Regions from separate parts of the Marinobacter metalliresistant genome, predicted to be linked through region 2. Evidence: predicted binding sites of a transcription regulator. Region 2 holds the regulator's gene; each other region holds the start of a gene.

Region 1 (7,495 bases), 1.1 Mb from region 2:
ACTCGACGGCACCATGCCGGGCGCCTACGCTGGTTTGACTCGCGAAGCGGCGCGCAAGCAAATTGTTGCCGATATGGAAGCCGAGGGGCTGGTCGAGAACATCGAGGATCACGTACTCAGCGTTCCACGCGGTGACCGGTCGGGCCTGATTATCGAGCCCATGCTCACCGACCAGTGGTTTGCCGATGCCAAGACCCTGGCCAAGCCGGCCATTGAAGCGGTGGAAGACGGTCGTATCCAGTTCGTACCCAAGCAGTACGAAAACATGTACTTCGCCTGGATGCGCGATATCCAGGATTGGTGTATCTCGCGCCAGCTCTGGTGGGGCCACCGCATTCCGGCCTGGTACGACGCCGACGGCAATATCTACGTGGGCCGCAGCGAAGATGAAGTGCGCCAGAAGCACAAATTGGACGCCAATGTCGCCCTCGAGCAGGATGAAGACGTTCTTGATACGTGGTTCAGCTCTGCCCTGTGGACGTTCGGCACCCTGGGCTGGCCAGAGATCACCGAGCGCCTGAAAACGTTCCATCCGACCGACGTGCTGGTCACCGGTTTCGACATCATCTTCTTCTGGGTTGCCCGGATGATCATGATGACCATGCACTTCATGAAGAACGAAGACGGCACACCCCAGGTGCCCTTTCATACCGTGTATGTCACCGGCCTGATCCGGGACGAGCACGGCGACAAGATGTCCAAGTCCAAGGGCAACGTGATCGATCCGCTGGACATGATCGACGGCATCAGCCTGGATGACCTGCTGGAGAAGCGCACCGGCAACCTGATGCAGCCCAAGCTGGCCGAGAAGATCGGCAAACGCACCCAGAAGGAATTCCCGGAGGGTATTGCCGCTCATGGCACTGACGCCCTGCGCTTCACCCTGGCGGCCATGGCCACCACCGGCCGTGACATCAACTGGGACATGAAGCGCCTGGAGGGCTACCGCAACTTCTGCAACAAGCTGTGGAACGCCGCCCGTTACGTGCTGATGAACACCGAAGGCGAAGACTGCGGCGTCAACGACGAGCCGGTGGAGCTGTCACTGGCTGACCGCTGGATCATCAGCGAACTGCAGAGTTGTGAGCAGGATGTGATCCGCCACCTGGACCAGTACCGTTTCGACCTCGCAGCCTACGCGTTGTACGAGTTTATCTGGAACGAATACTGCGACTGGTTCCTGGAGCTGTCCAAGCCGGTTCTGAACGATGAGAATGCCAGTGCTGAAGCCAAGCGTGGCACCCGCCGCACCCTGGTCCGGGTGCTGGAAGCGGTCCTGCGCCTGGCCCACCCGATGATGCCGTTCATCACCGAGGAAATCTGGCAGCGCATTGCGCCCCTGGCCGGCAAAAGTGGCGACAGCATCATGCTGCAAGCCTTCCCCCAGCCGGATGCCACCAAGCAGGATGCTGCTGTTACCGCTGACATTGAATGGCTCAAAGGGGTCATCGTGGCCGTGCGGAACATCCGTGGTGAGATGAATATCTCCCCGGCGAAAAAGATTCCGGTCCTGCTGCGGAGCAAAGACGCCGAAGACCAGCGACGTATGAACGACAACCGCCAGTTCCTGAGCTCCCTGGCAAAGCTCGAGAGCCTGGACTGGTTTGAAGGCGAAAAAGCCCCGATGTCTGCCACCCAGCTTGTTGGCGAAATGGAAGTGCTGGTCCCCATGGCCGGCCTGATCGACAAGGATGCAGAGCTCAAGCGCCTGGACAAGGAGCTGGAGCGCCTGCAGAAAGAAATTGGCCGCCTGGAAGGCAAGCTGGGTAACGAGAAGTTTACCGCCAAGGCACCGGCCGAAGTTGTTGAAAAGGAGCAGGAAAAGCTCCGTGACGCCCAGAGCAGCCAGGCCCGCCTGAGCCAGCAGCGGGCCGACATCGAGGCCATGTAACCGACATGATCGCCATTCTGGGCGCAGGTTCCCTGGGGCGGCTGTGGGCCGCCTCATTGAATCCCGGCCGGGCTGCGTTCATTGCCCGGCCTGCTGAACCGCCCAGGGCGGCCATCCGCTATCGGTTCCGGCCTTTCAATGGGCCGGAATCGATCATCGAGGTTCCCTGGCTCAGGGCCGGTGACAACCCCGAACTGATTCTGGTCACCACCAAGGCCGGCGACACCTTCGGGGCGATTGCCGGAGTAATCGACCGGTTCCCCCAAAGTTCCCCAATCATTCTTTTCCAGAACGGCCTCGGCAGCCAGCAAACGGTGACTGCCCACTGGCCGTACCGCCCCATCCTGGCAGCCAGTACCACCGAAGGCGCCAACCGGCCGGAGCCGGATCTGCTGGTCCACGCCGGCACCGGTGACACCTGGATCGGGCCAATGACCAAATCCGCTGGCAGCTACCTCAACAAGGCAGTGGCGTTACTGAGCGCCGGCGGCCTGACGATTCATCCCGAGCAGACTATTCGCCAGCGGCTCTGGCAGAAGCTTATTATCAATGCCGGCATCAATCCCTACACCGCCATCCTGGACTGCCCCAACGGCGATATCCTTGCCTCTTCCCTCTATCGGGACACCATCCGCGGTCTGTGCCGCGAACTATCAGATCTGATGCGAGCAAGCGGACAGGGCGAGGAAACGCCGGAAGCCCTTCGTCACAGGATAGAAACGGTTGCCCGCAAGACTGCCCGCAACACCTCGTCCATGCGTGCTGATGTTCTCAAGGGCCGCACCACGGAGATAAACTTCATCAACGGCTATCTGGCGAGGCTGGGAAAAGACTTCGGCATCCGGACACCAGTGAACCAAATGCTGACCGAGCAGGTACAACAGCTGTCGTCACATTAACAGGCGCAGACTGATGAGCAATCGCCTTTTGTCAGCACAAACGTCGTGCCGGTCAGACCTTGAAGGCCTCCACCAGCCGCTGAAGCGAAGCCGTCCGTTCCGACATTTCCCTCGAGGACCCCAGCGTCTCCTCCGCGTTTGCGGCGGTCTTTTTGCCCAGTTCGCCAATTTCCTCTACGTTCGAATTGACGTTCTTCGCGACGGCGGACTGCTCCTCCGCAGCCTGAGCGATCTGGTGGCTCATATCCACAATGACCGCAATACCATTGGCAATCCGATCCAGCGCCTGCGTCACCTCACCGGATTTCTGCACCGTCGCTTCGGTAACATCCCGGCTGTTGGTCATGGCGGACACAGCGTCCTTAACACCGCTCTGCAGCCTTGAGATCATCCCTTCAATCTCTTCGGTCGACTTGTGAGTGCGCTGTGACAATGACCGGACTTCATCGGCAACCACGGCAAACCCGCGCCCCTGCTCGCCCGCCCTGGCGGCTTCAATCGCCGCATTCAGGGCCAGCAGATTGGTCTGTTCCGCAATGGCCTTGATTTCCACCAACACCTGGCTGATATTGTCGCTGTCTTTACTGACCCTGTTGATCACCTCCACCGCGCCCGAGATTTCGGCAGCCAGCTTATTAATGGTTGCCACAGTATCGGCAACCACACCACGACCGGTTTCGGTATCCCGTTCGGCATTGCCGGCACTGTCGGCGACCCTGTGGGCACTTTCGGTGACCTCGTTCACGGCTTCAACCATCTGGTTCATGGCCTCATTAATCTGGCCGCTCTCATCCATCTGGCGAGCCACGGCCTCACTGTTGGCCGCTGCAGTGTCGTTAACCCGGGTCGCCTGCTGATCCACATCGGCCGTGGTACGACTGACAGACCGTATCAGTTCGGCGATCCGGTCCGTCATGTTGTTGAACTCCGCTGTCAGTTCGCCCAGTTCGTCCCGGTTATGCAACATGATGTGGGTGGTCATATCGCCGGCGGCAACGCCCCTTGCGGCCTCACTGAAACGGTTGATGGCGGTACGAACCGACATGAAGAAACCGATGTAGAGGTAAACAACCACCAGCAGAATGGCAACCAGTGCAATGATGATCAGGCGACGCTGACTCATCTCACTATCGAGCCGTGACCGCAGGTTGGCATTCACCACCTCAAACGCGGCGGCTTTTACCCGATCGTAGTGAGCCAGCTGTTCTGACATCAACTCATCGTATTCCTGCCAGGGCATTTCCAGGCGCATGGGTGTGATAACATTCTGGTCCAGCTGGTCCCGAACAATCATCAGGCTTTCGTCAACCCTGCGAATTGCCCCACCCGACTTCTCCACCAGAGCGGGCGACGACTCAGTGACGACAGACAGCGCCGGAGTAAGGAGCGAGCTGCGATTGGTCAGCTGGTCATAGATTTCATTCAGGGTTTCACTCAGGGCGTAGCCTACCTGCCCATCGACCAGCGCAAAGATACCGTAGGATTTTGCCCGTCCGATAACGGTGCGAGCCGCCGGAAGTGAATCACGAACCAGGCCAAGGATCAGCAGATTTTCCCGCGAAGCCCCGTGCCCGAGGCCGGAAATCTCAATGGTCGCCGGCAACAGGGCCTGGGCCTTCTGGACGAACTCCTGATAATACTTGAATTGCGGATCGAAACTGCCCAGGTAGTTATCGTCGGCGCGCAGAGCCTGCCAGTCCTGCCGGAGTGTCTCGACCTGTCCGGTCCAGGAGCCGGAAGCATCAAAGGAACGCTCCTCTGCAGTCAGCGCCTCCAACCTCGCCTCAACTTCACTGGCCGCTTCCTCTGACGCGGCCATAATGGCCCCGTCATCCTTGATCACAGCCGGAGAACGATAATCCCGGTAATCCATTGCCGCATCGACCAGCCGGTCAACCTGCTCCAGTTGCTCAAGCCCCTCGACGCCACGGGTCATGGCCTGAACCGAGCGGTTAAGCTCGGAGATAACCAACCATGACAGTCCACTGATCGGTAACAGAAACAGGATGCTGATGAGGCTGAATTTGTAGACCATCGGCAGCCGGTTCATAAGGGCAATGGCAGGATTGATAAGGTGCTTCACGGTGACCCTCTTGCTGGCGATTAACTACTGAACAATTGTTCTTTTCTTATATTGTCGCCTAAAGTCTTAAAAACTTGAGCATTATTTGTTGTTAAACTGTAACTTCGCAGGAGTTCTGCTCAGACAACGCCGGAAATCACCAGCAAGGCGAGCGTGCAGATCCACACGAGCATACTTCTGTTCAGTAAATCCCTTATCGCGCTCAGGCTTCGCCCCCCGAAAGCTGTCCACTCATCCGGATGAATCCGGGAAAAACGGGCAGGATCCAGAGCATATCCGGTTAACGCCCCGTTGGCGGAAATCATTAGGACCTCACCGGCTTTTCTCGTCACGCCGGTAAGGGTCTGGCGGGTTTCGCGCAACCAGCCGGCAAGGTCTCCGGCAATTCCGAATGTCAGTGACAACAGCCTTGCCGGAATCCAGCCCGCCCATTCCGATAGCCTTTCGAATCTGGGGCGAGCCGGCGCCTGGGGCCACTGATCTGCGAGCGCAGCCAGCCCCCGGGCCAGAACCGCCACGCCGATTCCCCCGACTGCGTACCAGAAAGCCACCAGGAAGAAACGCTGGAACACCGTTAACATCAGCGTCCTGGACAGGGAAAGATGCATTGCCTCCGGAGACAATGCAGCGCCACGCTCTTCCGCCGGCAAATGATCCTTCACATGGTGCCATGCCGATTGCATGTCTCCCCGTTGCCATGCTTCTGCATAAGGCCGGAGCACCTGCCGCCAGCCGGGTGTTCCCATGATGACCACCAGAACCAGGAACTCCAGCGGGTAAGTCGCCACCGGCCAGCCCGAGGCCACCAGCAGATACTCGGCCACTCCCAGCAACAAGGCCGGAAGCAGAACCAGCGCCAACCCGGTTGCAATTTCCGTTTCGTGGCCCGCCCTGGCACGACTGCCCAGATGAAACCACCGGCGCCAGACGTCATCACCGGAAAGCAGATCCAGGGAATCCAGACGTCTGCGCACCATGTAGGCAAGAAGAAAGACAATCAGCACCATCTAGACGCTCTCCCTCGCTGCTCGTATTTGCTTAAGGGTTGCCCGGAAGTGCTGCCAGTCAAACGCCGGTCCCGGGTCGCTTTTGCGGCCCGGCGCAATATCGCTATGGCCGGCAATGCGACCGGCAGTGATGTCGGGCCAGGCCAGCATGATGAGATCGGCGACACGTGCAAGCTGATGATATTGCCCGGAGGTATAAGGGACGTCATCGGCGCCCTCCAGCTCAATCCCGATGGAGAAGTCGTTACATTCTTCCTGCCCGTCAAAACTCGATCTGCCCGCATGCCAGGCGCGATCAAGCAGGCTGACGAACTGGACAACGGCTCCATCGCGACGAATCAGCAGATGAGCCGAGACCTGAATGCCTTCAATGGTCCGGAAATACGGGTGGGCCGAGTGATCGAGACAATTGCAGAAGAAGTTTTCAATTTCCGGGCCGCCGAAACGCCCTGGAGGAAGGCTTATATTGTGGACAACCAGCAGGGAAATGGCAGCGCCATCAGGGCGGGGCCCGAAGTTTGGCGAGGGACACCAGCGGGCGAAGGGAATCTTCCCGGTTTCACGGAGCGTACTTCGGTCGGAACCGGAATCGGAAAGGCTCGCGGACAAAACGTCTGAATCGGGCAAAATAATTCCAAAAGTTTCAGAGGATTACACTCCCTGATTGAATCACAAACTTGCCCCGGTTGCTACGAGTCAGTCTCTACGGCTGTTCCGCAGGTTATCAATAATTGACTCCAGTGCCCGATCGAAGATCAGGCCATCGTCCAGCATGGTGATTCGGCCCGCCTCCATGTCTGCGGCCAGGGCCTGGCGCTGGTATTCGGCAACCTTGGCACCGCTTCTGTTAACGAATATATACTTCCCGGTTGCCTTGATAAAAGCGGCGAGTTTACACCGGACCCGCGTTTCATCGCGGATGAGTTCAATCCAGGACCCCACCCGAAGGCCGTCCGCTGTTTCCTGCCACTGCGGCGATACCGAACCCGTCACCCCGGTGCGCTCAGGCTGTTCGGCAGCTTCGCCCCCGGCAACCTCAACAGATGATGCAGCAGGCCCTGCAACCGGCTCGTCGTCCCGGGATTCCTCCGGACTCTCAGGGCCAGCCGACGCGTAGTCCTCCGGGCGTTCCGGTTCAGACTGAACCAGATTACCAGCCGGCAACTCGGAAGGGGGCCCTTCCCGTGACGGTGCGGTCACAAGCTTCTGGAATACATCCACATGGGCCAGTTCCAGATCACGGATGGCGGCATCGGTGGCAAACGGATCCCAGGAAATTTCCTGCAGAGCTTTGCGCAGGTCATCAACAATGGCCGGAATGGCCCGCAACAACTCGCTGCGGGTTGAATCGCTGACCGGGCGCGGATCCACACTCCAGACCAGCTGTTCCGTCAGCTTGCGGGCATGCCGCCAGCGGTCACTGCCCTCACCCTCCCGAAGCGCAACCCACTGCAGATACCGGACCCAGGCCTCGTTGAGCAAGCCGGTGACCGGCTCCGGAATAGCATGCTTTTCAGTCAGCTCCTGCACCAGCCCTTCTGCCGCCTCCGAAGCACGCTCCTGACGGGCCCGCCCCTCTTCCGCATCCCGAAGGCGCTGCTCCACGAGTTCCCGG
Region 2 (7,495 bases):
TCCGAGTAGGTCGTGTTAGGCGGTCCGCCGAGCAGGGAAGCGGCGCTGGTGGCCAGGCCGTCACCCAGCAGGGTGCGGTGAAGGCCGGGCTTTTCCAGGTAATTCTTGCGGGTGACATTGCCGATGGCCAGTACGTCGCCGATGTGTTCGATGGCCGGGGCGATGGCGACCGGAATCATGAACAGAACAGCACCCCAGCTGAACGCCGGCGCAACAAAGTTGGGGACGGCAAACCAGGCCGCTTCCTGAATCGGTGTGGTATCGACGATGCCCGCGAAGGCGGAGAGGAGGTAACCGGTAATAACGCCGAACATGATCGGGATCAGCCGGAAGATGCCCTGGGCCCAGACCGACATGATGATGGTCACCGCCAGGGAAATCATGGCGATCCAGATGGCGGTGTTGTACGGGATCAGTTGGGTGGCGCCATCACCGGTGCGGCCCGACGCCATGTGAACGGCGACCGGCGCCAGGCCAAGGCCGATGGTCATGATCACCGGGCCGATAACGACCGGAGGCAAAAGACGGCGTACAAACCCGGTGCCCCTCAGGCGAATCAGCCCGCTCAGGATAATGTAGAGGATACCCGCAGCCATCAGGCCGCCGAGGGTTTCTTCCATGCCAAACCGGCCCTTGGAGGCAATAACCGGTGCGATAAAGGCGAAGGAGGAGGCCAGGAAGATGGGAATCTGGCCGCCGGTGACCAGGTGGAAGATCAGGGTGCCAAGGCCGGCCGTGAACAGGGCCACGTTGGGGTCCAGCCCGGTAATCAGTGGCATCAGAACCAGGGCGCCGAAGGCCACCAACAGCATCTGGGAGCCGGCGATCGCCTGTTTCCAGACCGGGTCGTTGGTAGGGTCCTGCATGCTCAAACGTCCTTCTGCTTGGTGCCGAAGATCTTGTCGCCGGCATCGCCGAGACCCGGAAGGATATAGCCTTTCTCGTTCAGGCGTTCGTCAACTGAGGCCGTGTAGACAGACACATCCGGGTGTTTCTCCAGGACCTTTTCAATACCCTCTGGAGCGGCGACCAGAACCAGGGCCCGGATCTCGGTGCTGCCCGCCTTCTTGAGCAGCTCGATGGTGGAAATCATGGAGCCGCCGGTAGCCAGCATCGGGTCGACAATCAGTGCCATGCGCTGGTCAAGCTCACCAACCAGTTTTTCCAGATAGGTGCTGGCTTCCAGGGTTTCCTCGTTGCGGATCTGGCCGACAACGCTTACCCGGGCGACCGGGATCAGGCTGAGTACGCCGTCGAGCATGCCAAGACCCGCACGAAGAATCGGAACAATGGTGATTTTCTTGCCGTGGATCTGTTCCACCGTCACCGGGCCGGCCCAGCCATCGATGGTCTTTTCCTGCAGGTTGAAATCCTTGGTGGCCTCGTAGGTCAGCAGGGCACCGACTTCCTGCGCCAGCTCACGAAAATTCTTGGTGCTGATATCCGCCCGGCGCATCAGGCCGAGCTTGTGGCGGATAAGCGGGTGTTTTACCTCGTGGATTGGCATGGGGTCACCTGTGTGTCTGATTGTGGTTTCAGTGTCTCAATTAAATGGCGCAAGGATACCGTATCTGGCTAGGCGAGTCAGGCTGCGGAGCACTGCTCCGCGTGAAATTCCCTCAGGAGTGGTACGGATCTTGCCATAACCCTTTCAAACGACGTCCCGGCGTCAGAATCCCGACCTTCATAACGCCTTCAGGCGCGGCAATCGGAGAAGTTTCCGGCATGGACAGAGCTTTGGTCCTCAATAACGTCAAAACCCTGACGCGGGGCAATCTGGGCGTACCCGTCATGTTGATGGGGTTGCTGGGCATGATGATTCTTCCCATGCCCGCCTTCCTGCTGGACGTGTTCTTTACCTTTAACATCACCCTGTCGATCGTCATCCTGCTGGTGTGTGTCTATGCCCTCCGGCCCATGGAGTTCGCCTCTTTCCCGACTGTGCTGCTTGTGGCGACGCTGCTGCGCCTGGCTTTGAATGTGGCGTCTACCCGGATCGTGCTGCTGAACGGCCACGAGGGGGGGGATGCCGCGGGTAAGGTTATCGAGTCCTTTGGTGCGGTGCTGATAGGCGGCAACTACGCCGTTGGGCTGGTGGTCTTTGCGATCCTGATGATCATCAACTTCCTGGTGGTGACCAAGGGCGCCGGCCGGGTTTCCGAGGTAAGTGCCCGGTTTACGCTGGATGCCATGCCAGGCAAGCAGATGGCGATCGACGCCGACCTGAACGCCGGTCTGATCAACCAGGATGATGCCAAGCATCGCCGGGCAGAGATTGCCCAGGAAGCCGACTTCTACGGCTCCATGGACGGTGCTTCCAAGTTCGTGAAGGGCGATGCCGTTGCCGGCCTGCTGATTCTGGCCATTAATATTATTGGCGGGGTCGCCATTGGTATGCTCCAGCATGGCCTGGATTTCGGCCTGGCCATGGAGCGCTATGCGCTGCTGACCATCGGTGATGGTCTGGTGGCGCAGATCCCGTCGCTGCTGCTGTCTACCTCCGCCGCCATCATGGTTACCCGGGTTACTTCCAGCCAGGACATGGGCGGGCAGATTTTGCAGCAGATGTTCAGCGCGCCCAAGGCACTCTCAATTGCCGCAGCCATCCTGATCATTCTTGGCCTGATTCCCGGTATGCCCCATGTGGCCTTCCTGGGGCTGGGTACCCTGGCCGGCGGTGCCGCCTGGTATATCTGGAAACATCAGCGCCAGACGATAGAAGAAGAGGGCGTATTCCCGGGACGGAGTGGGGCCGGGGGCGCGCCTCGACCGGCTGGCCGCGATCTTCCGCCGGGCGGTGACGCCGGCTCCGACCAGGGTCGTCAACTGCCGGCGCCGGGCGAAACCAAAGAGTTGGGCTGGGACGATGTGGCCACTGTGGACATCGTGGGCCTGGAGGTGGGGTATCGGCTTATTCCGCTGGTGGACAAGTCCCAGGGTGGCCAACTGCTCAGCCGCATCAAGGGCGTGCGAAAAAAGCTGTCCCAGGATCTGGGCTTTCTGATGCCTTCGGTTCACATTCGCGACAATCTCGATCTGATGCCCAACGTCTACCGCATCACGCTGATGGGTGTGACCATCGCCGAGGCTGAGATTCACCCCGACCGGGAGTTGGCTATCGATCCGGGTCAGGTATTCGGAAAAATTGAAGGCATTGAGGGCAAGGACCCGGCCTTCGGCCTGGATGCCAGCTGGATCGAACCGGACCGCAAGGATCAGGCCCAGACTCTCGGCTATACGGTTGTGGACGCCAGCACGGTCGTGGCTACTCACCTGAATCAGGTGCTGCAGAAGCACGCCCATGAATTGTTGGGCCACGAGGAAGTTCAGCAGTGGCTGGACCAGTTGGAGAAGATTTCACCGAAACTCGCCGAGGAGCTGGTACCGACCACCGTTTCCATCAGTCTGCTTCTCAAGGTGCTGCAAAACCTGCTCCGGGAAGAAGTGCCGATCCGGGACATGCGCTCCATTGCCGAGGCTATCGTCAATGTCCATCCGAAGAGCCAGGATCCAAAGTTGCTGACTACCGTTGCCCGTCAGTCGTTGCGGCGGATGATCGTGCAGAGCATCTGCGGCAATGAGGCGGAGATACCGGTGATTACCCTGGATCCGGATCTGGAACAGTTATTGCTAAAATCTTTTCAGCAGAGTCAACAATCCGGCGGACAGGAAGACATTGGCCTGGTCCTGGAGCCGAATATGGTTGAAAAGCTCCAGCGCTCCCTTCAGGAGAGCGTCCAGCGGCAGGAAATGCTGGGTAAGCCAGCCATTTTGCTGGTTTCCGGGCCCCTGCGGCCGGTACTGGCGAAATTCGCCAGCTACGGGGTAGAGCGTTTGCATGTGCTCTCGTACCAGGAAATACCGGATAACAAACAGATCACGATCGTGGCGTCCGTTGGCCAGTAACGGCGCGGATGACAGAGCGGACGGCGCCGGCACGGCGTTGCCGGTGGAGGAAGAGGCATCATGAAAGTAAAACGGTTTTTTGCCAGGACCATGGCAGAGGCGCTGAAACAGGTCAGTGAACAGATGGGGCCAGACGCCGTAATTCTTTCAAACCGCCGGGTAGACGGCGGCGTCGAAATAGTGACGGCGCTGGACTACGACGAAAACATGGCGCGTCAGCGATTGGGTGACCAGGCGCAGGAAGCCACTAACGGCTCCCGCCTGGCTGAAATGCAGGCGGACCAGCACCGTCGTCTTGAGGACGAACTCGGCCGGTCCCGGGATCGAATCCGAGAGGTCCGGGAAAAGCGGGCCGCCCAGGGGGGCGGTTATGCCGGTACGTCGTTCCCGGCGGTTCAGGAGGTGGTGGGTTCCGGATTTGATGATCAGGATCCGGCTCCGGTCCGGTCCGGGGAGGCCTATTCCGATGAACTGGCACAGATGCGTGCGGAGATCCGTTCCCTGAAGGACCTGATGCAGGGCGGTAAGCCTGAGCCTGAGGTGCCGGCAGCCAATGCGGTTCAGCAGAGACTGGCCGAGCGGCTTCAGGAGTTCGGTCTCGGTAGCGGTCTGGCGGGGTCAATTTCTCGCCGCCACAAGGCCGGGCGACTGGAGGATGGCTGGAAGCAATCCCTCAAAATGCTGTGCACCGGCGTACGGACTTCCCGCATAGAATGGCTGGATCAGGGCGGGGTCTTTGCCCTGGTGGGGCCCACCGGTTCCGGAAAAACCACCACCATCGGCAAGCTGGCGGCGCGGTATGTGCTCAGGCATGGTGCCGATTCCGTGGCCCTGGTCACCACTGACCGCTACCGGGTGGCGGCCCACGAGCAGTTGTTTGTCTTCGGTCGCATCCTGAATGTTCCGGTGCGAGTCGTCGACGAGAGCCACGGTCTGGATGATATTCTGGACGAGCTGTCAGACCGTCATCTGGTACTGATCGACACTGCCGGGCTGACCAGTGCGGACAAAGGCTATCAGGAACAGCTGGCCGAACTGGCGCGCAGCCATCACAATGTCAAGACGCATCTGGTGGTCTCGGCCACCAGTCAGCCGCGCATCATGAAATCCGTCTGGCATTGCTATAAGATGGCAAATCTTGCGGGCTGCGTGATGACCAAGATCGACGAGGCCCTGACACTTGGCGAGTCTCTCGGCTTTGTGATGGAAACCGGTTTGCCGGTGGCCTACTACACTGACGGGCAAAAGATTCCCGAAGACCTGCACCACGCGGAAGCGGTTCCGCTGGTGCGGCTGGCCGTGGACCGGCTTAAAACTCTCCAGAAACAGCAGGCGGTCGCAGAAGGAGCCTGAGAGAGCGGGCGCTGAGAGCGGACAGACTGACAGCGAGCGTCCGAAAAGACAGCACCCGGCTAAACGTGGCGAGAGACAAAAAACAGTATGAGCAAAGCACAACCGGTACAGGTGATTGCAGTTTCCGGCGGAAAAGGTGGAGTCGGCAAGAGTAACGTGTCGGTTAACCTCGGGATTGCCCTGGCACAGAAAGGCCGGAGAGTCGTGCTTCTTGATGCCGACCTCGGGCTGGCCAATATCGATGTACTGCTCGGTATTACCGCCAACCGGAACCTTCAGGATGTGCTGGCGGGCGACTGTGACCTCAAGGACGTTCTGGTCGATGGCCCCGGTGGCATCAAGATTGTACCGGCGTCCTCCGGTACCCAGCGAATGACCCAGCTCAGCCCCATGGAGCATGCCGGGCTGATCAACGCGTTCAGCGAACTCGGTGACCAGATTGATGTGCTGATCGTAGACACCGCCGCGGGCATTTCCGAATCAGTGGTGAGCTTTCTGAGAGCCTCCCAGGAGCTGCTCCTGGTGGTGTGCGACGAGCCCACCTCCATCACCGACTGCTACGCCCTGATCAAACTCATGAACCGTGATTACGGCACCAACCGTTTCCGCATTCTTGCCAATCAGGTGAGAAATGAGCAGGAAGGCCGGCACCTGTTTGAAAAACTGACCCGGGTCACCGAGCGCTTCCTGGATGTGGCACTACAATATGTCGGCATGGTGCCTTACGATGAAGCCGTGAAAAAAGCGGTTCAGCGGCAGCGGGCAGTGCTGGATGTCTATCCCAGGGCGAAAGCTTCCCTGGCGATCAAGGCGCTGGCGGAAAAAGTTGATAACTGGCCGCTGCCTTCCTCTCCCCGTGGGCATCTGGAATTCTTTGTGGAGCGGCTCGTCGAAGTCTGAATCGGATCCAGTCAAACAAAAAAACCGGATACATGACATTGGCGAAAAACCTCGGAATCTATAACCAGTCAGGCGCGCAGAAGCCTTCCCAGCTCGTTGAGGAGCACGCGCCTCTGGTCAAGAAAATTGCCCTTCATCTGATGGCCCGGCTACCAGCCTCTGTGCAGCTTGACGACCTGATGCAGGCCGGAATGATCGGCCTGCTCGAGGCGGCTCAACGCTACAGCGCCACCAGGGGCGCAACCTTCGAGACCTACGCAGGCATCCGGATTCGCGGTGCCATGGTGGATGAGATCCGCAAGGGCGACTGGGTTCCCCGTTCTGTGCACCGTAATACCCGCCGCATTTCCCAGGCCATCAAGGCCGTTGAAGATCGTCTCGGCCGGGAAGCCCAGGATCTGGAAGTGGCTGAAGAACTGGGCATGGGGCTGGCCGAGTACCATTCCTACCTCTCCGACTCCAACAGCGGCCGACTTTTTAGTCTCGATGAGCTCAATGAATCCGGCGAGCTGCCGATAGAACAGACAGAGCCACGGGATAATCCGCTCGAAGGACTCTCGTCCGACGCGTTCCGCCGCAGTCTTGCTGAGGCTATAGAGGAACTGCCGGAGCGGGAAAAACTGGTGCTGAGCCTGTATTACCAGGACGAGCTGAACCTCAAGGAAATCGGCGCGGTGCTCGGCGTCAGTGAAAGCCGGGTCAGCCAGATTCACAGCCAGGCGGCCTTGCGCCTTCGCGGACGGTTATCGGACTGGCGCCAGGATACGGGCAACTGATCACCGCCTTTGTGTGTCTGCAGCGGAGCAGTCTGTAGTTTTTGGTAACCGATGCTTTACAACCGAAGCAAAGATCAGACAATAAGCGGTTAAAACAGCGGCCTGCTAGACTTCGAGCCGAAAGGTCAAACGAATTCCGGGTGTTACTAACTGGAGGTCCCATTGGACAAGAACATGAAAATTCTCATTGTGGATGACTTTTCCACAATGCGACGGATCATCAAGAACCTGCTGCGCGATCTTGGCTTCACCAATACCGATGAAGCCGATGACGGCAACACGGCGCTGCCGATGCTCAAAAGCGGAAAGTATGATTTTCTGGTAACCGACTGGAATATGCCGGGCATGTCCGGTTTCGATCTGCTCAAGGCCGTCAGGGCTGACGAGAACCTGAAAACCCTGCCGGTGCTGATGGTAACCGCAGAGGCCAAGCGGGACCAGATTGTTGCCGCTGCCCAGGCAGGCGTGAATGGCTATGTTGTCAAGCCGTTTACTGCTGCGGTGCTCAAGGAAAAGATTGAGAAAATCTTTGAAAGAATCCAGTAACCAGAGGTCGGATG
Region 3 (7,495 bases), 810 kb from region 2:
CCCCGGAGGCACAGACTCCATGGCTGCGAAACGGTATTGATGAACTACCGCCAATCCGGTGCCACCAACAACCGTCGCCAGGCACAAAAGCGAAAACAATCCGAGCCAGGATGCCAGTGCACCGAGCAATCCGGCCAGCATCCCCATGGTTGCGCCCAGCAGCATCACCCGCTTGCGGCCGAATCGTTCCATCAGCCAGGTGGCAGGCTTGATGGCCAGTACTGTCCCGACGACAACAAGACCGACAGGAAGTGTGGCGTATTCCGCTGCGGGTGCAAGCATACGGCCCTGGATGCTGCCAATGAAAACAATGAAGGGCGCTGTGCACATCGCCAGCGCCTGAGCCGCAACCAGCACCCAGACATTCATGGGCATGGTTTATTTTTTCCTGTAGATAATTCCGGGGTGGCACTGGACCATCTCGTAAAGGTGGGGCAAACCGTTAAGAGATTCAGAGGCACCAAGAACCAGATAACCTCCCGGATTAAGGGTGGCATGCATCCTGGTCAGGATGTCTTTCTTTGATTCCGCTGAGAAATAAATCAGAACGTTGCGACACATCACAATATCGAATTTGCCGAGCATGTATCGCTCCAGCAGGTTCAGCTCCTTGAACTCTACCATGGTCTTGATCTGCGGCTTGATTTGCCAGCCACCGTTCAGGGACGGCGTAAAGAACTGCTTCTGCCGCTCCGGTGATAACCCGCGACCAATGGCGATCATCTCGTATTCGCCCTTACGGGCAACCTCAAGCACGCTTTTGGAAATATCCGTTGCGGTGATTCTTACATCACGCAATTTGCCTGGCCGGAGCCTTCGGAACTCCTCCACAATCATCGCAATCGAGTAAGGTTCCTGCCCGGTTGAACAAGCGGCAGACCAGATTCGAAGCGGCTGGCTGGAATTGCGCTCGGCAAATTCGGGAAGCAGTTTCTCCTGAAGGATCCGGAACGGATGGTTATCACGGAACCACAGGGTTTCATTGGTGGTCATGGCGTCAATAACAACTTCACGCAAACCACCCCGGCCTGGCCGCTTGAGACGATCAAGGAGCTCACCGAGCGAGTTCAGGCTGTTCTCCTCGAGAATCCGGCGTAACCGGCTTTTCACCAGGTACTGCTTGTTCTCTCCCAGCAAAATCCCACAGGCATCCTGCAGGAACGACTTGAAGGCTTCATATTCCTGTGGCGTTATATCCGCTTTCATTGGATCTCTGTTCTGAGTGAATCTCTGAGCAGCTTCATCAACCCTGGTCGATGATTTCCATTACCCGCTCGGCGAGTTCGTCCGGACTGAACTTTGCCATGAAGTCGTCGGCACCGACCTTCTTGACCATAGCCTGATTAAAGACCCCACTGAGAGAGGTGTGCAGCATGATAAACATGTCGGCGAGGGCCGGATCACCCTTAAGCTTCGTCACCAGCGTATAGCCGTCCATCTCTGGCATTTCAACGTCGGAAATGATCAGGGAGAAATGATCCTTTGCCCGCGAACCGTCGGCAGTCACTTCCTTCAGGTATTGATAAGCCTGTTTGCCGTCATTCCTGGTGACGACTTCCATTCCGATAGCCGTCAGGCAACGCTCTATCTGGCGACGGGCCACGGACGAATCATCCACCACCAGGACGGGCAGGTGGCCGGGCACCCGATCGGCACTCTTGCTCAGCACGGCTTCGGTAACATCCTCACCGAGCGGAGAAACTTCTGCAAGAATCTTCTCTACATCAATGATTTCTACCAGCTTATCATCGATCTTGGTGACAGCGGTAAGGTAAACATCCCTTCCGGCACCCCTGGGCGGTGGCAGAATATCTTCCCAGTTCATGTTCATGATCCGGTCGACACCAGTAACGAGGAAGCCCTGGGTTTTACGGTTGTACTCGGTAATGATGACAAAACTGGTCGCCAGCTCTTCCTGTGGAATTCCGGGCAATCCAATGGACATGCTCAGATCAATAATCGGAATGGTTTCGCCCCGGATATGGGCGACCCCCCTGACGACGTTCCGGCTGTTGGGAATAGATGACAGCCTGGGACATTGCAAAACCTCCTTCACCTTGAAAACGTTAATGCCGTAAATCTGACGCCCTCTCAAGCGGAAAAGAAGGAGCTCAAGGCGATTCTGCCCTACCAGCTGCGTGCGCTGGTTTACGCTGTCCAATACCCCTGCCATTTTGTTTCTCCTGGCTGGCCGGCTTTCCGCCGGCATATATCTTGCTGTTCACTGAATATATCGCCGAATAATCGCCTGATCGACGGGAAACCGTCATCTCAGCGGCGGGTCAGCCAACTTAACGGCCATTTTCCCGGAACCCTTAGCATTGTTCGGGTTTTTCTGCCCTGATATTGACAAGCATAGGACAAACTCATACGTATGCGCATCACCAATTTTGCCCTACTCCTGCTAATGTCCAGCCTGAGCGGCCCATTGCTGGCCCAAACCACTGCCAAACAGATCCGGCAGGCCACCCTGGCGTTTCTGGACGACTTTGCCAACGAACAGGCCAGTGCGGGCTATACGGTTTCCTTTGAACCAGGGTCCATCGATAGCCGCCTCACCCTCGCCGGGTGCGAACGCCCCCTGAGTGTCGGGTTCAGCGGCGACCCCTGGAAGAGTACAAGCCCGTCCCTGCTGGTAGCCTGTGAGGGAAGCCGCCCCTGGCGAATGTTCGTTACGGCCTCCATCTCAATCCGTGGGCCCGCCCTGATTGCAACCCGCCCCCTGACTCGCGGTGAGCGGATTACCCCGGATCTGGTGACGCATCAGTCCGTGGAGATCAATGCCTCAAGGCGCGGAGCGATAACCGAGACCGCACAAGCGGTCGGAATGGAGGTTCGGCGATCCATAAATGCCGGCTCTTTGATCACTCCGGATATACTCTCTGCGCCGGATGCGGTAGAGCGTGGGGATCATGTTATCATTACTGCGAAAACCGGCGGATTTTCAGTGCGTTCCCGAGGTAAGGCTCTGGCCAACGCAGGCATAGGAGAGCAAGTTCTGGTCGAGAATCTGAGCTCCTCACGTACGGTAAAGGCGAACGTTGTTGCCCCCGGCCGTGTTGAGATCCAGATGTAGCCGCGCTTCGGCAGCACTTTGCCGGCACGGCAAGATTCTGCCAGGCCCGGTGACAGTAGTAGCGGGAGCAGTAGTGGTTGGGGGTGAAAAAATTTACCGGGTAAAAATATGTTAATCCGGAAGGCAAAAAGTTTCTAAAGGTTTCTGCGGTTCCGCCGTTAAGAAGACATAAACTCGAGTAAGCGCCGCAAACGTGTGGCGCATCAGGCAAGCAGGTATCGATATGTCAGTTGACTTCAATGGAATTGGCCCCGGCCAGGTCAACACCCAGAGAACCACGGCCGACAAGGGCGCTGGCGCTCAGAGCAGCCAGCCGGCGACCAACGAGCAGGCAAAAACTCAGACCCGGGGAGCCCGGGGTGAAAACGTGAGCCTGAGCAGTCAGGCCAGGAATCTCAAACAGCTGGAACAGAAGCTGGGTGATTATCCTGAGATGGATGATGACCGTATTGAGCAGATCCGTTCCGCTCTCGAAAACGGGACCTACAAAATTGACGCCGAAAAACTGGCCCAGAAAATGCTTGAGATGGATGAAAGCATTTTCGGGTGAGTAAATCATGGCAGCAATCGATGATCTGAAGGCTCTTCTATCCCAGGATGTCAGCCAGCTGGACACACTCGCTGACATTCTCGGCAGGGAAAAAACCTGCCTTGCCACCTCCGATCTCCAGGCTCTGAACGAATTGACCAGAGAGAAAAACGATCTTCTCGGGGCCATTCGTGAGCGGGCAAAGCAGAAAATCCGGACGCTGGTTCAGATGGGCTATCGCCCCGAGAGCGGAGAGCCCTCCCGCTTTATTCGCAGTGCGGGCCTTTCTGAGCTTTATCAGCTCTGGCAGGAAGCGGACCAGAAACTGCGAGCCTGTCAGACCCTGAACCAGAACAACGGTCGGGTGATCACCCATCTGCAAAAACGCCTGACCCGGCTGGCCGACATTTTCCGGGGCGCCAATAGCCAGCAGAAGCTCTACGGAGCACGTGGTGAGCACACGACAGTTTCAAGCCGGACAGTGCTCGCAAGCGCCTGAAAACCGCGCTGGCCTTGGCCCATAACCGTTTCTATCGGGTGTAAATGGTCATCCGGGAGTCCGGGTGGAACCGGATATCCTGAATGGTCACGTTGCCCATTGACGCGCCCTGGCCTCCGGTAACACGGATATTGTCCATGCGGATTTCTTCAATACGTTCCGGAAAGGCCAGCATCAGCGCCCCGTCTTCCCGAACCGCGTAACGGGGCTCACCCTCCCGGTAGTGAACGCCGGAAATGGTAAGGTCTGAATCCAGGAAGTTCAGAACCGGCACGAAGATATTTGCCGTCAGTTTCATCCCCTCAATAACGTCAGCCGCCGGGCTTCCTCCCTGGCTGTCGCCACCGGCCGGATTCTCTGCCATCGCCCCGACCAGTCCGATCCGGTCTAGCAGGGTCGGATCACCCTGCCCCGATACGGCCGCCAGCTCGGTCTCGGTCAGCGGCGCAAGATTCCCTCTCTCATAGAGTTCGCCGGCTTCCAACGCCGACTGGGAGGTATCTGCACTGTTACTGGCCGCAAACGTCACCAGCGGCTGGAACGGAAGCGTAACCATGGTCACCAGGGCCGCCGCGTTACGATAGCGGGACTGGTGCTTGAGAACCCGGTGAAGTTCCTTATCCGTGATCCAACCGGCCTGAATGAGCACTTCACCGAGGCGTTGGCCGGTTTCGCGCTGAATTCTCAGGCCTTCATCCAGCTGGCCTTCAGACAGATACCCGCGATTGACAAGTAATCGCCCAAGGCGTGACTTTTCTTCAAATCCCTGGCGGATTCTCACCCAGTTTCTCCTTATTCAACAGTGAAAACCGTACAACCCTGCCCGGCGAATGTGATGCACTCATTCCTGCATCCGAAAAGGTTAGCTGATCACAATCAAATGTGCGTGGATACAGTCCCCGTTTTACAATCACGTTCTGCTAAGATCACGCACCGGAAAACAGAATTCACTGAATTGTCGCAGGAAAAGCCCCTGCGAATAACACAGAGAGCGGCCGAAAATGACAAATCTGGTAAAACCCTTGAAAAGTGTGACTCCCGTACTGTTGATACTTCTCTCTTTGCTTTTGCCCGCTGGCACTGCTCTGGCCCAGAGCAGTGGCCAACCAGCCGATGAACCGCTTCCGAAAGTCCGGATGGTGACCAGTGAAGGTGCCCTTGAACTGCAGCTCCGCCCGGATGTTGCCCCTGCAACCGTTGCCAACTTTCTGGAGTACGCACGGGCCGGATTCTTCGACGACACCATCTTTCATCGGGTCATTCCCGGCTTCATGATCCAAGGTGGCGGGTTTACCGATGACCTCTCCCGCAAACCGACCCGCGCCCCCATCAAGAACGAAGCCAGATCCACACTTCCCAACCTCCGTGGAACCATTGCCATGGCCCGGACCAGCTCTCCGGATTCCGCCACCTCACAGTTCTTCATCAATCTGTCAGACAACGATTTCCTCAATGCCGGCGTCCGTGGCCCTGGCTATGCCGTCTTCGGCAAGGTGACCGAGGGCATGGGTGCCGTTGATGCTATCGCCCGCAAGCAGACGACCCGGAAGCGGGGCATGGCCGATGTTCCGGTTGAAGCCGTGATCATTAAGAAGGTAACCGTGCTGGATACTGCTGACTGACACCATGCGCTCACCAATGCTGCCTCCCGGAATCGAGCCCGCAGAGCTGGCCTGGCGCGAGGGTGTGCCAGAGTCTGTCCGGTTTGGTGATGTCTACTTCAACCGTGACAACGGGCTGGAGGAAACGCGCCATGTGTTTCTTCGGCACAACAATTTGCCGGAGCGGTTTGCCAGTGTCGCCCAGGGCGGCCACTTTGTTATCGCGGAGAACGGGTTCGGGACCGGCCTGAATTTTCTGGCAGCGTGGCAGGCCTGGCAAAACCACGGCCCGGCGCATCAGGCAACCCTCCACTTTGTATCCGTTGAGCGATTCCCCCTGATCCGGGAGGATCTCACCCGCGCGCTGGCACTGTGGCCGGAGTTGCACCCCATGGCTCGGGAGCTCATTCGAAAATACCCGCCGCTGGTCCGGGGCGTCCACCGCCTGGTACTGGCACAGGGGCGGGTCCGCCTCACCCTCTGTTTCGGCGATATCGCCGACGCCTGGCAATCTCTCGATTTTCTTGCCGACGCCTGGTTCATGGACGGCTTTGCCCCTGCCCGCAATCCATCCATGTGGCTGGACGAGACGATCGACCAGGTCCGCGCCCACAGCAAGCCCGGCACCACCCTGGCGACCTTTACCTCCGTTGGCAGGGTTCGGCGCGCCCTGGCAGCGGCCGGATTCGACGTGCGGAAGACGCCCGGCTTTGGCCGCAAGCGGGATATGCTCCGGGGCGTGTTACCGGCAGACGGACAAACGGAAGCAAACCGGCCCGGTTCCATTGCAATCATCGGAGCGGGTATTGCGGGGTGCACCCTGGCAAGAAACCTGGCCGAACGGGGGGTCCCGGTTACCCTGATTGATTCCGCCAACGGGCCCGGCACCGAAGCCTCGGGCAATGTTCAGGGCGCCATGTACGTGAAGCTTGGTGTCGAATTCAATGATCAGACCGAACTGGCATTGCAGGCGCTGACCTTTGCCCAGCGGTTCTACGAAACCTGGCGCGGAGAATACTGGCATCCGACTGGCCTGCTCCAGCTCGCTCAGACAGCCCAGGAAGCAGACCGGCAGCATCGGTTCCTACGGCGCAATCTCTACCCACGGGAGGTTCTGTATCCGGTGAACAGAGAGCAAGCCAGCGAGCTTTCCGGTGTGCCTACGGAATCTGGAGGCCTCTGGTTCCCCGGCAATGGCTGGCTAGAGCCAAAGAGGCTGTGCCAGGCGCTGGCCGACCATCCGATGATAACCCACGCGTGGGGTGTCAATGTGGACCGGTTGCTGCCTTGCAGTGGGAAATGGCACATCTCGGGTGCCGACGGAACGACCATCGTTGCCGACCGCGTAGTGATCTGCGCCGGACACCTCAGTGCCGGACTCATTCCGGTCAAGGGGAAATTCCGACTTAAAAGCATCCGGGGCCAGGTAACACACCTGCCGAAGACTGGCCTCCGGAATCCGCGGGTGGTCATTTGTGGCAACCGGTATATGAACCCTGCCTTGGGGCAAATCGCAGTAACCGGAGCCACCTTTGATCTGCATGATGCAAACCCTTTAACCACGAGCGAGAGCCATCAGGAAAATATCCGTGAACTCACGGCGATGTTGCCGGCCGTTCTGAAGCGAAAAGATGCTGAAAAACTGGACACCTCCAACCTGGATGGCCGGGTAGCCTTTCGCAGCACAACCCACGATTATCAGCCTGTGGCCGGCCCGGTTTTTAATGGACAGGACGATGAACTTGAGGACCTGTTTTTGTTGACAGGCCTTGGCAGCAAGGGTTTGACCT
Region 4 (7,495 bases), 1.2 Mb from region 2:
ATGGCAGTTGGGTCAGCGTGGGTGGCAGAGGGTTAATTTCCGGAGCGGGCGGCAGGCGGCGAATACTCAGGCCACTGCTGCTATTGGTAGACAGGCTGGCGCCGAACCCGGCTGGGATGCGGCGGGTTTTGCCCGGCGCGCCGAAATCCACCTCGCCCTTGGTTACCTGCAGGCTGGTGCCTTTGGCTGAGGCCTGGAGGGCAAATGCGGTGCCGCGCACGGCGGCCACGGCGGACGGAGTTTCAATCTCAAAACGTGCTCCGCCTTCCATTATCGGTTTCACCCGGGTGTGGATTTCACCGTGGTTGAGCCGCAGGCGGGTGTCGACCATACCGGCTTTGCCGTATTGGGTCAGACGGTTGAATATCAGGCGGGAGTTAGGCGAGATCCGTACTTCCGAGCCGTCGGCCAGTTCGATGGTCGCGGTACCAGAGGCAGACAGAATCTCGTCGCCTACTTGAATCAGGGTGTCTTCGGTCAGGCGAATCTTGCGGCCAGTGTTGCCTGAAATCAGTTGAACGGTTCCCGAGACGGTGGCGGCCTTCGCCGGTTGGGGCTGGCGCTTCAGCCAGGCCAGGGGAATGCGAATGGCGTCGCCGGCTCCGAGGGTGGCACCATTGGTGATCTTATTGTACTGAAGCAGGCGGTTGGCGCTGTACTTCTGTGCGAGCAAGTCGTTTGCCACTTCCGGGAAACTCTCGCCCGGGTGCAGGGTATAGATCCATTCCGGCACCAGGCTGGCAGATGAAGCGTCAGACTGCCCGGCGGACCCACGGGTTACCGACAGCTCCGCGCCCGCCGGAAACGCACAGGCCAGGAGGACAATTATCAGCAGCAGTGCAGGCAGCTTTGGCGCCGGGGCATCAATCATTGGTTACCGTGTCTGTCTCAGTCGGATCAACATCCTGCTCCCGGGCTTTCATGGCTTCCAGGCGGTAGCCGCGCTGGTAAATGGTTTTGATCCGGAAACCGTTTTCCGGATTCAGACCCAGACGACGGCGAAGGCGGCTCATGTGGGTGTCAACCGTGCGGGTGTTGATGTCGCGGGCCAGGCCCCAGACGCGCTCCAGAAGCATTTCCCGGGTAAGCAGGCGGCCCTGGTTCTGGAACAGGAACAGGGTCAGGTCGAAATCCTTGTCCGTCAGCGTGAGTCCTTCGCCGTGCAGAGAAATGATCCGGTGCTGAGTGTTGATTTCGAAGGGCCCGTAGCGAAGTGCTTCTTTCTCGCTGTCCGGGTTTGTGCGTCTGGCCAGGGCGTTGATACGTGCCACCAGTTCCGCCGCCCGGGCAGGCTTGGCGAGGTAATCGTCGGCACCCGCATCCAGGGCGCGGACGATATCCGCTTCACTGTCCCGTTGGGTGAGGAAAACCACGGGAATCGGCCAGTTCAGTTGGGCCCGTATGCTTTCAAGAACATCAATGCCGGTCATGTCCGGAATCTGCCAGTCCAGAATCAGGAGGTCATAACTGCGGTGCAATACCGCGCTCAGAAAGCTCTGGCCGGTAGGGAAGCTGTCGCAGTGGTGTCCGCGCTCAGACAGAATCGACTGGATGTGCTGTGCCTGTTCGGTTTCGTCTTCAAGCAAGGCAATACGCATTAAGTCTCTCCCGGAGTGTTGCTTCTTTTTTTGCCTGGCATGGCGCCGAGCTTTGGGCAGAGTGCTCTGCTATATCAATCAATTATCACAAAATGTGCATCTGTGTTCAGTATCGTTATGTAGACTTGCGTAAACGGACGGCGGGCTTTCCGTTGTCGTCATCCAGTGTTTGTCGGCAGCCGGGGAAATTACTGCAGCCCCAGAACCAGCCTTTTTTGCCTTTTCGCCGAACCAGGGGCGAGAAGCAGTGGGGGCAGGGGATCGGTTTCTGGCTGGTGCCGTCCTGGGGGCTGGCCTCTTCCAGTGGCCGGGTGCCGCGGCAGTCCGGATAGCGGGTGCAGGCATAGAAGCGCCCGAACTTGCCGTCCCGTTCGAGCATGGGGGCCCGGCATTTTGGGCAGTGGGGCGGGTTCTCGGGTGCGTCTGTGTCCGGGGGCGTGGAGCCGCCGGCTGGCTGCCCCTGGGGCCGGTTCAGGAAGCCGCGGATTTCCCGTTTCAGGGTCTCCAGAAACTGTCTCGGGTCGCCCTCGCCACGGCGGATGCCCTCCAGGGTGGCCTCCCACACCGCCGTGCGATCCGGCTTGCTGACCGATTCGGGCAAGGCACGGATCAGGGCTTTGCCTTTGTCGGTGGCGCGGATGTGCCGGCTGTCCCGGTACAGATAATCCCGTTTGAACAGGGTGTCGATGATGGTAGCCCGGGTAGCTTCGGTGCCCAGGCCATCGGTCTCGCGCAGGGTTTTGCGAAGCTCGGCATCGGTTACAAAACGGGCGATGTTGGTCATCGCCGAGAGCAGCGTGGCGTCGGTAAAAGGCTGGGGTGGTTGGGTTTTGCGTTCGGCGATGGTGCTGTCTTCGCAGAACACCGGTTCGCCCTTCTCCAGCCGGGGCAGCGGTGTTTTCTCCGGCTCGGCACGCCCTTCCCGGAGTTTTAGCTCCAGGGCTTTCCAGCCGGGCACCAGAATGGCCGTTTCCGTGGCGCGGAACTGATGCTCCGCTACTCGTACCGTCAGCTTGCCTTCCCGGTGAACTGCGTCTGCAGCGAACTGCATCAGGTAGTAGCGGCTGATCAGGCCGTAGATTTTCTGTTCCGCCGCACTGAGTTTGCCGTTGGGGGACGGCCGGCTGGTTGGAATGATGGCGTGGTGGGCATCGACCTGTTTATCGTTCCAGGCGGCAGTCTTCCTGCCCAGGTCTGCGCCATTGCAGGCTTCCTGAAGATCCGGTGCCACCCGGCCAATGGCACGCACTACCTGTTCCCGCTGGTCGTAATGGCCCTCAGGCAAGTACCTGCAGTCGGAACGGGGGTAGGTGATCAGTTGGTGGCGCTCGTAGAGGTTCTGGGCGGTATCAAGCACGTCTTTGGCACCCATCCGGAACAGCCGGCCGGCTTCGATCTGCAGCGCCGACAGGGACAGTGGTAGCGGCGGTGCTTCCGGCCGGTCGCGGAAGCGGGATTCGGTGATGGTGCCGGGCCGGCTTTGTACGCTCTCGGCTATCTGCTCGGCCACTTCCCGGCTCAGCAGGCGGTTTTCTTCGTCCAGGTGGTCCCGGAATTGTTCGTCGGGCAGCCAGCGGGCGGTGAAGGTTTGCTGGTCGGCTTCCTCTTCCTGGGCCTTGAAGCGGGCTTCAATCCGGAAATAGGGCTTGGGCCGGAAGTTTTCGATGGTGTTGTCCCGTTCCACCACCAGGCCAAGCACCGGGGTTTGCACCCGGCCAACGGAATAGACGCCTTGTTCGCCCTGTTGCTGATAGCTGAGGGTGTAGAAGCGGGTGAGGTTGATGCCGTAGAGCCAGTCGGCCCGTTGCCGGGCCAGCGCCGAATGGGACAGGCGCCGGAATTCGCGGTTGTCTTTCGGGCTCTGGAGGGCTTTGGCCACGGCTGCCGGGGTCAAATCGTTGATCAGGATCCGCTTTACCGGTGCGCGGGCGCCAAAATAGCGGATAACTTCGTCTACCAGAAGCTGGCCTTCGCGGTCCGGGTCGCCGGCATGGGTGATGGTTTCGGCCTGGCGGATCAGGGATTCGAGGACATTGAGCTGTTGCCGCACGCTGTCCTTGGGCATGACTTGCCATTTTTCGGGAAACATGGGCAGGTCTTCCTGGCGCCATTTTTTCCAGGCCGGGTTGTAGCGGGCCGGTTCCGCCGGTTCCAGGAGGTGGCCGATGCACCAGCTGACAGTGGCAGCCTGTTCGCCCTGGCCACAGCGAATCCAGCCCTGGCCTTTCTGGTGCGGGCCGGGGAGGGCGGCGGCGATGGCGCGGCCCAGGCTTGGTTTTTCGGCGATGTACAGGTGCATGGGGTCTGGTGTTTTGGAAACGGGATGGGAATGTGGCGCTTTGGCTTTGAGCTGTCAAGGTTCGGGCGGTGCCTGATATGTGTAGTAGACTGGTGGGCATGGGGGAGGCGGCTGTGGAAGTAGCTTTCCCAAAAGACGCCGTGAACCCTTCCATGGGGGCTTGGTGTTGCCATCCATGGCAACACACACTTTTGGGAAAGCTATCTCCATACCCGCGTCGGGTCACATGCAATTCGCCCCCTTAACCTCGGGTTGAGCAGTAGGAGTCCTAAAACATGAAAATTCAAAACGCAATTGAAACCAAACTGAACGAGGCGTTCGATGCGCGCTTTCTTCAGGTGGAGAACGAGAGCCACAAGCACAGTGTGCCGCCGAATTCTGAAACTCATTTCAAGGTGACGCTGGTGTCACCGGAGTTTGAGGGGCAGATGAGGGTGCGGCGGCATCAGGCGATTTATAAGGTGCTGGCCGAGGAACTGGAGGGGGAGGTGCATGCGTTGGCGCTGCATCTGTATTCTCCAGAGGAGTGGGAGGCGTCCGGGCAGGTGGCGCCGGAGTCTCCGAATTGTATGGGCGGGTCCAAGAAGGGTCCGGCGATGGCGGCACGATCCGCTCAGGGAGAGGGTTAATGAGTCAGTTTTTCCAGATCCATCCGGAGACGCCGCAGAAGCGTCTGATTAACCAGGCGGTGGATATCCTTCGCCGCGGGGGGGTGATTGTGTACCCCACGGATTCCGCCTATGCCATTGGTTGCCACCTCGGTGACAAGCAGGCGGCGGACCGGATCAAGCGGATTCGCAGGCTGGATGACAAGCACAATTTCACGCTGGTGTGCCGGGATCTTTCCGATATTGGCGTGTATGCCAAGGTAGACAACACCCAGTACCGGTTGCTGAAGAATTTCACGCCGGGGCCCTACACCTTCATTCTGGATGCCACCAGTGAGGTGCCGCGCCGGTTGCTTCATCCCAAGCGGCGGACTGTCGGTGTGCGGGTGCCGGACAATGCCATTGTTCAGGAGTTGCTGGGTGAGCTCGGTGAGCCGATTATGAGCAGCACGCTGATCCTGCCCGGTGAGACAGAGCCGATGACCGATCCCTACGACATCCGGGATACCCTGGAGCATGAGCTGGATCTGATTATTGACGGCGGGTTCTGCGGCATGGAGGCAACCACGGTGGTGGACTTCACCGGCGAAGCGCCGGTGGTGACCCGGGTTGGCAAAGGGGATCCGGCGCCTTTCGAAGTTTGATTACCCGGATGGGGCGCTGTCGGCCATCCTATGCCCGGGCGTTCAGGTTGAAAGCGTACGCCCGAGTATTGCCCGCCGCTTCTATCTGCCCGGCGCCCACCGAGCGCCGCAGGGTATCGTACCGGTGAACCAGGTCCTGAAGGCCGTTGAACTGCTGGTTTTCACTGATCAGTGTGTCCAGTAGCGGGTTGTTGACCCCGTAGGCCTGGTTCAGCTTGAGCGCGTTGTCCATGAAATCAAGCGTCGGTTCGTTGACGCTCAGGCGATTGAACGCTTCCTTGAAGTTTTTGTTCACGTTCAGGTCTTTTTCAATCAGTGCCCGGGTTTTGTCTGCAATTTTTCCTTCCACGGCAACGCTGCCGTTTTCATATTTGCTTACGTTGAGCGCGGTTGCCGGGTGCAGGTTGTATTCGGCAAGTTTATGCCGAAGTGTCTCCCGCACGAAGGCAAGATCCTGCCCCACGGTTTGTTTGTAGTCGGCCATGGCGAGCCGGCGGGCCTTCAGGCGGCCGAGGTCGGTCTGACTGTTGTCCGAGGGTGTGAAGCGGTCATCACCGGCGGTCGGCTCGGCTTCTACGGTTTTTGTTTGGGCCTTGGCCGCTGCGGTTTCCGGGCCTGTGGCCGGTGTCTGGCGCTTTTCCATGGCCTGCTGGAACTGGGTGCTTGCCCGGATCAGTGAAGTCAGTAGGGACATGGATGGTTTTCCTCCTTCGGCTTGCCCGAGAGCGGTTGCCGAACAGTCAGTGCTTGAGATTTCTGGTACTTACCACTGGTTCCTGCAGCTTTCAGGCCAACTCCACCGAACTTTCCCCGGTTTGCTTTTTCCATGCAGGGAGTGTCATTGACCTCTCCCCGATCTGACCCAAGTCAGGAAAAAAATGACACATATCTATAAAGTCCGGCGACAGTTGGCCGTTATTTTATCCAGTCAAACCAATTTTCAAGCCGCCCGCAGAGCGGTTCCTGAGTCGGGTTATCATGAAAAAACACTACTCCATTCGATTCCTGTTACTCGTTGCCCTGGCGACGGCTTTCTCGCTGGTACTTGTGTTTACCGTGCTCTATAGCGCGAATTCACAGCGTGCCCATGTTGAAGAGTTCAGCCACAAGTATGTCGACGGGCTGGCCAAGTCCTATTTCGACGGGCTGAACACCATGATGATCACCGGCACCATTGGCAACCGGGATGTGCTTCGGGAAAAGGTGAAGGCCCCCGAGGATGTTCTGGATGTGCGGGTGATTCGAAGTGATCTGCTGAACCGGGTCTTTGGTACCGGCAAGGAGTCCGAACAGAAACGGGAGCCCCTGGACAGGAAAGCGCTGTCCGGCGAGCGGGTGGAGGCTTATTCCAAAAATGAGGAGGGCCGGGTCTACACCCTGATTGAGCCGGTGATTGCCCGGGAGAACTATCAGGGCGTTAACTGCCTGGGTTGCCACCAGGCCAGGGAAGGGGACGTACTTGGCGCTATCCGGGTGGATTATTCCCTGGCGGGAAGCGATGCCCGTTTGCACCAACAGCTGCTCACCAGTGGTGGCATCCAGGTGGCCATATTCGTCGCCGTGTTTTTCCTGACGGCAGCGGCCTTGGGCCGGCTGGTGTTTTCCCGTCTGCGCCGGCTCCACGACAGGATGGACGAGATCTCCCGCAATTCCGACCTGACCATTGAGCTGGAAGTAACCCGTAATGACGAAATTGGCTCTGTCTCCCGCGCGTTTAACCGGATGATGGCGAAGATCAGGGAGAGCATGAACACCGTGATGGACAACGCCGAGCAAGTGGAGCAGGCGGCCCGCAGTATTGCTGGCAAGGCGGACACCACCGAGCGCGAGGTGCTGGCCCAGCGGGACAACACCGACCAGGTGGCCAGCGCCACCACGGAAATGGCGGCTTCCGCCGTGCAGGTCCGGGAAAACGCCATTCACACCACCCGTAAATCGGCGGACACAGCAGAATCCGCCACTAAGGGTGAGAGCCTCGCCCGCAACGCGGTGGAAGGCATCGGGGCGCTGAACAGCGAAGTACAGAGCGGCGCACAACGCATCGAACAGCTGGATCAGCGCACTAGTCAGATGTCGGATATGCTGGAGGTAATCTCCAACATTGCCGACCAGACCAACCTGCTGGCGCTGAACGCCGCCATTGAGGCCGCGCGGGCCGGTGAGCAGGGCCGTGGCTTCTCGGTGGTCGCCGATGAAGTGCGCGCACTTGCCTCACGCACCCAGGATTCCACCGAGGAAATCCGTAACACCATCAATGGGCTTAAGGGCGAAGTGGTGGACTGCGTGGCCACCATGCGACACGCCTCGGAGATGGCGGAACAGCAGGTATCCGCGATTCTCAAGGTG

The links. The regulator FliA, encoded in region 2, starts transcription of late flagellar genes. The targets are predictions, from matches to a motif close to CTAAAGTTTNNNNNNNNNNNGCCGNTAA.
Positions count from the first base shown of each region.
Region 1: a site for FliA is predicted at 4,925-4,952, ahead of NLK58_RS00340 (methyl-accepting chemotaxis protein). Genes of this name have one in related genera too.
Region 3: a site for FliA is predicted at 3,211-3,238, ahead of flgM (flagellar biosynthesis anti-sigma factor FlgM). Genes of this name have one in related genera too.
Region 4: a site for FliA is predicted at 6,041-6,068, ahead of NLK58_RS20290 (methyl-accepting chemotaxis protein). Genes of this name have one in related genera too.

Region 1 is NZ_CP101118.1:69,841-77,335, reverse strand. Features, by position in the region: gene NLK58_RS00350 (valine--tRNA ligase) at 1-1,891, shown strand, start outside; gene NLK58_RS00345 (2-dehydropantoate 2-reductase) at 1,897-2,790, shown strand; gene NLK58_RS00340 (methyl-accepting chemotaxis protein) at 2,843-4,873, opposite strand; gene NLK58_RS00335 (histidine kinase) at 4,993-5,880, opposite strand; gene ampD (1,6-anhydro-N-acetylmuramyl-L-alanine amidase AmpD) at 5,881-6,507, opposite strand; gene NLK58_RS00325 (DUF1631 domain-containing protein) at 6,577-7,495, opposite strand, start outside.
Region 2 is NZ_CP101118.1:1,147,232-1,154,726, reverse strand. Features, by position in the region: gene NLK58_RS05360 (uracil-xanthine permease family protein) at 1-866, opposite strand, end outside; gene upp (uracil phosphoribosyltransferase) at 869-1,507, opposite strand; gene flhA (flagellar biosynthesis protein FlhA) at 1,726-3,906, shown strand; gene flhF (flagellar biosynthesis protein FlhF) at 3,967-5,259, shown strand; gene NLK58_RS05340 (MinD/ParA family protein) at 5,347-6,159, shown strand; gene NLK58_RS05335 (RNA polymerase sigma factor FliA) at 6,192-6,935, shown strand; gene cheY (chemotaxis response regulator CheY) at 7,098-7,481, shown strand.
Region 3 is NZ_CP101118.1:340,560-348,054, reverse strand. Features, by position in the region: gene NLK58_RS01650 (MFS transporter) at 1-375, opposite strand, end outside; gene NLK58_RS01645 (protein-glutamate O-methyltransferase CheR) at 379-1,206, opposite strand; gene NLK58_RS01640 (chemotaxis protein CheV) at 1,244-2,173, opposite strand; gene flgA (flagellar basal body P-ring formation chaperone FlgA) at 2,375-3,076, shown strand; gene flgM (flagellar biosynthesis anti-sigma factor FlgM) at 3,300-3,626, shown strand; gene NLK58_RS01625 (flagellar protein FlgN) at 3,634-4,104, shown strand; gene NLK58_RS01620 (pilus assembly protein PilB) at 4,136-4,885, opposite strand; gene NLK58_RS01615 (peptidylprolyl isomerase) at 5,106-5,726, shown strand; gene mnmC (bifunctional tRNA (5-methylaminomethyl-2-thiouridine)(34)-methyltransferase MnmD/FAD-dependent 5-carboxymethylaminomethyl-2-thiouridine(34) oxidoreductase MnmC) at 5,731-7,495, shown strand, end outside.
Region 4 is NZ_CP101118.1:4,348,222-4,355,716, forward strand. Features, by position in the region: gene NLK58_RS20260 (FecR domain-containing protein) at 1-871, opposite strand, end outside; gene NLK58_RS20265 (response regulator transcription factor) at 864-1,598, opposite strand; gene NLK58_RS20270 (DNA topoisomerase 3) at 1,714-3,897, opposite strand; gene NLK58_RS20275 (BolA family transcriptional regulator) at 4,173-4,526, shown strand; gene NLK58_RS20280 (L-threonylcarbamoyladenylate synthase) at 4,526-5,149, shown strand; gene NLK58_RS20285 (hypothetical protein) at 5,178-5,843, opposite strand; gene NLK58_RS20290 (methyl-accepting chemotaxis protein) at 6,128-7,495, shown strand, end outside.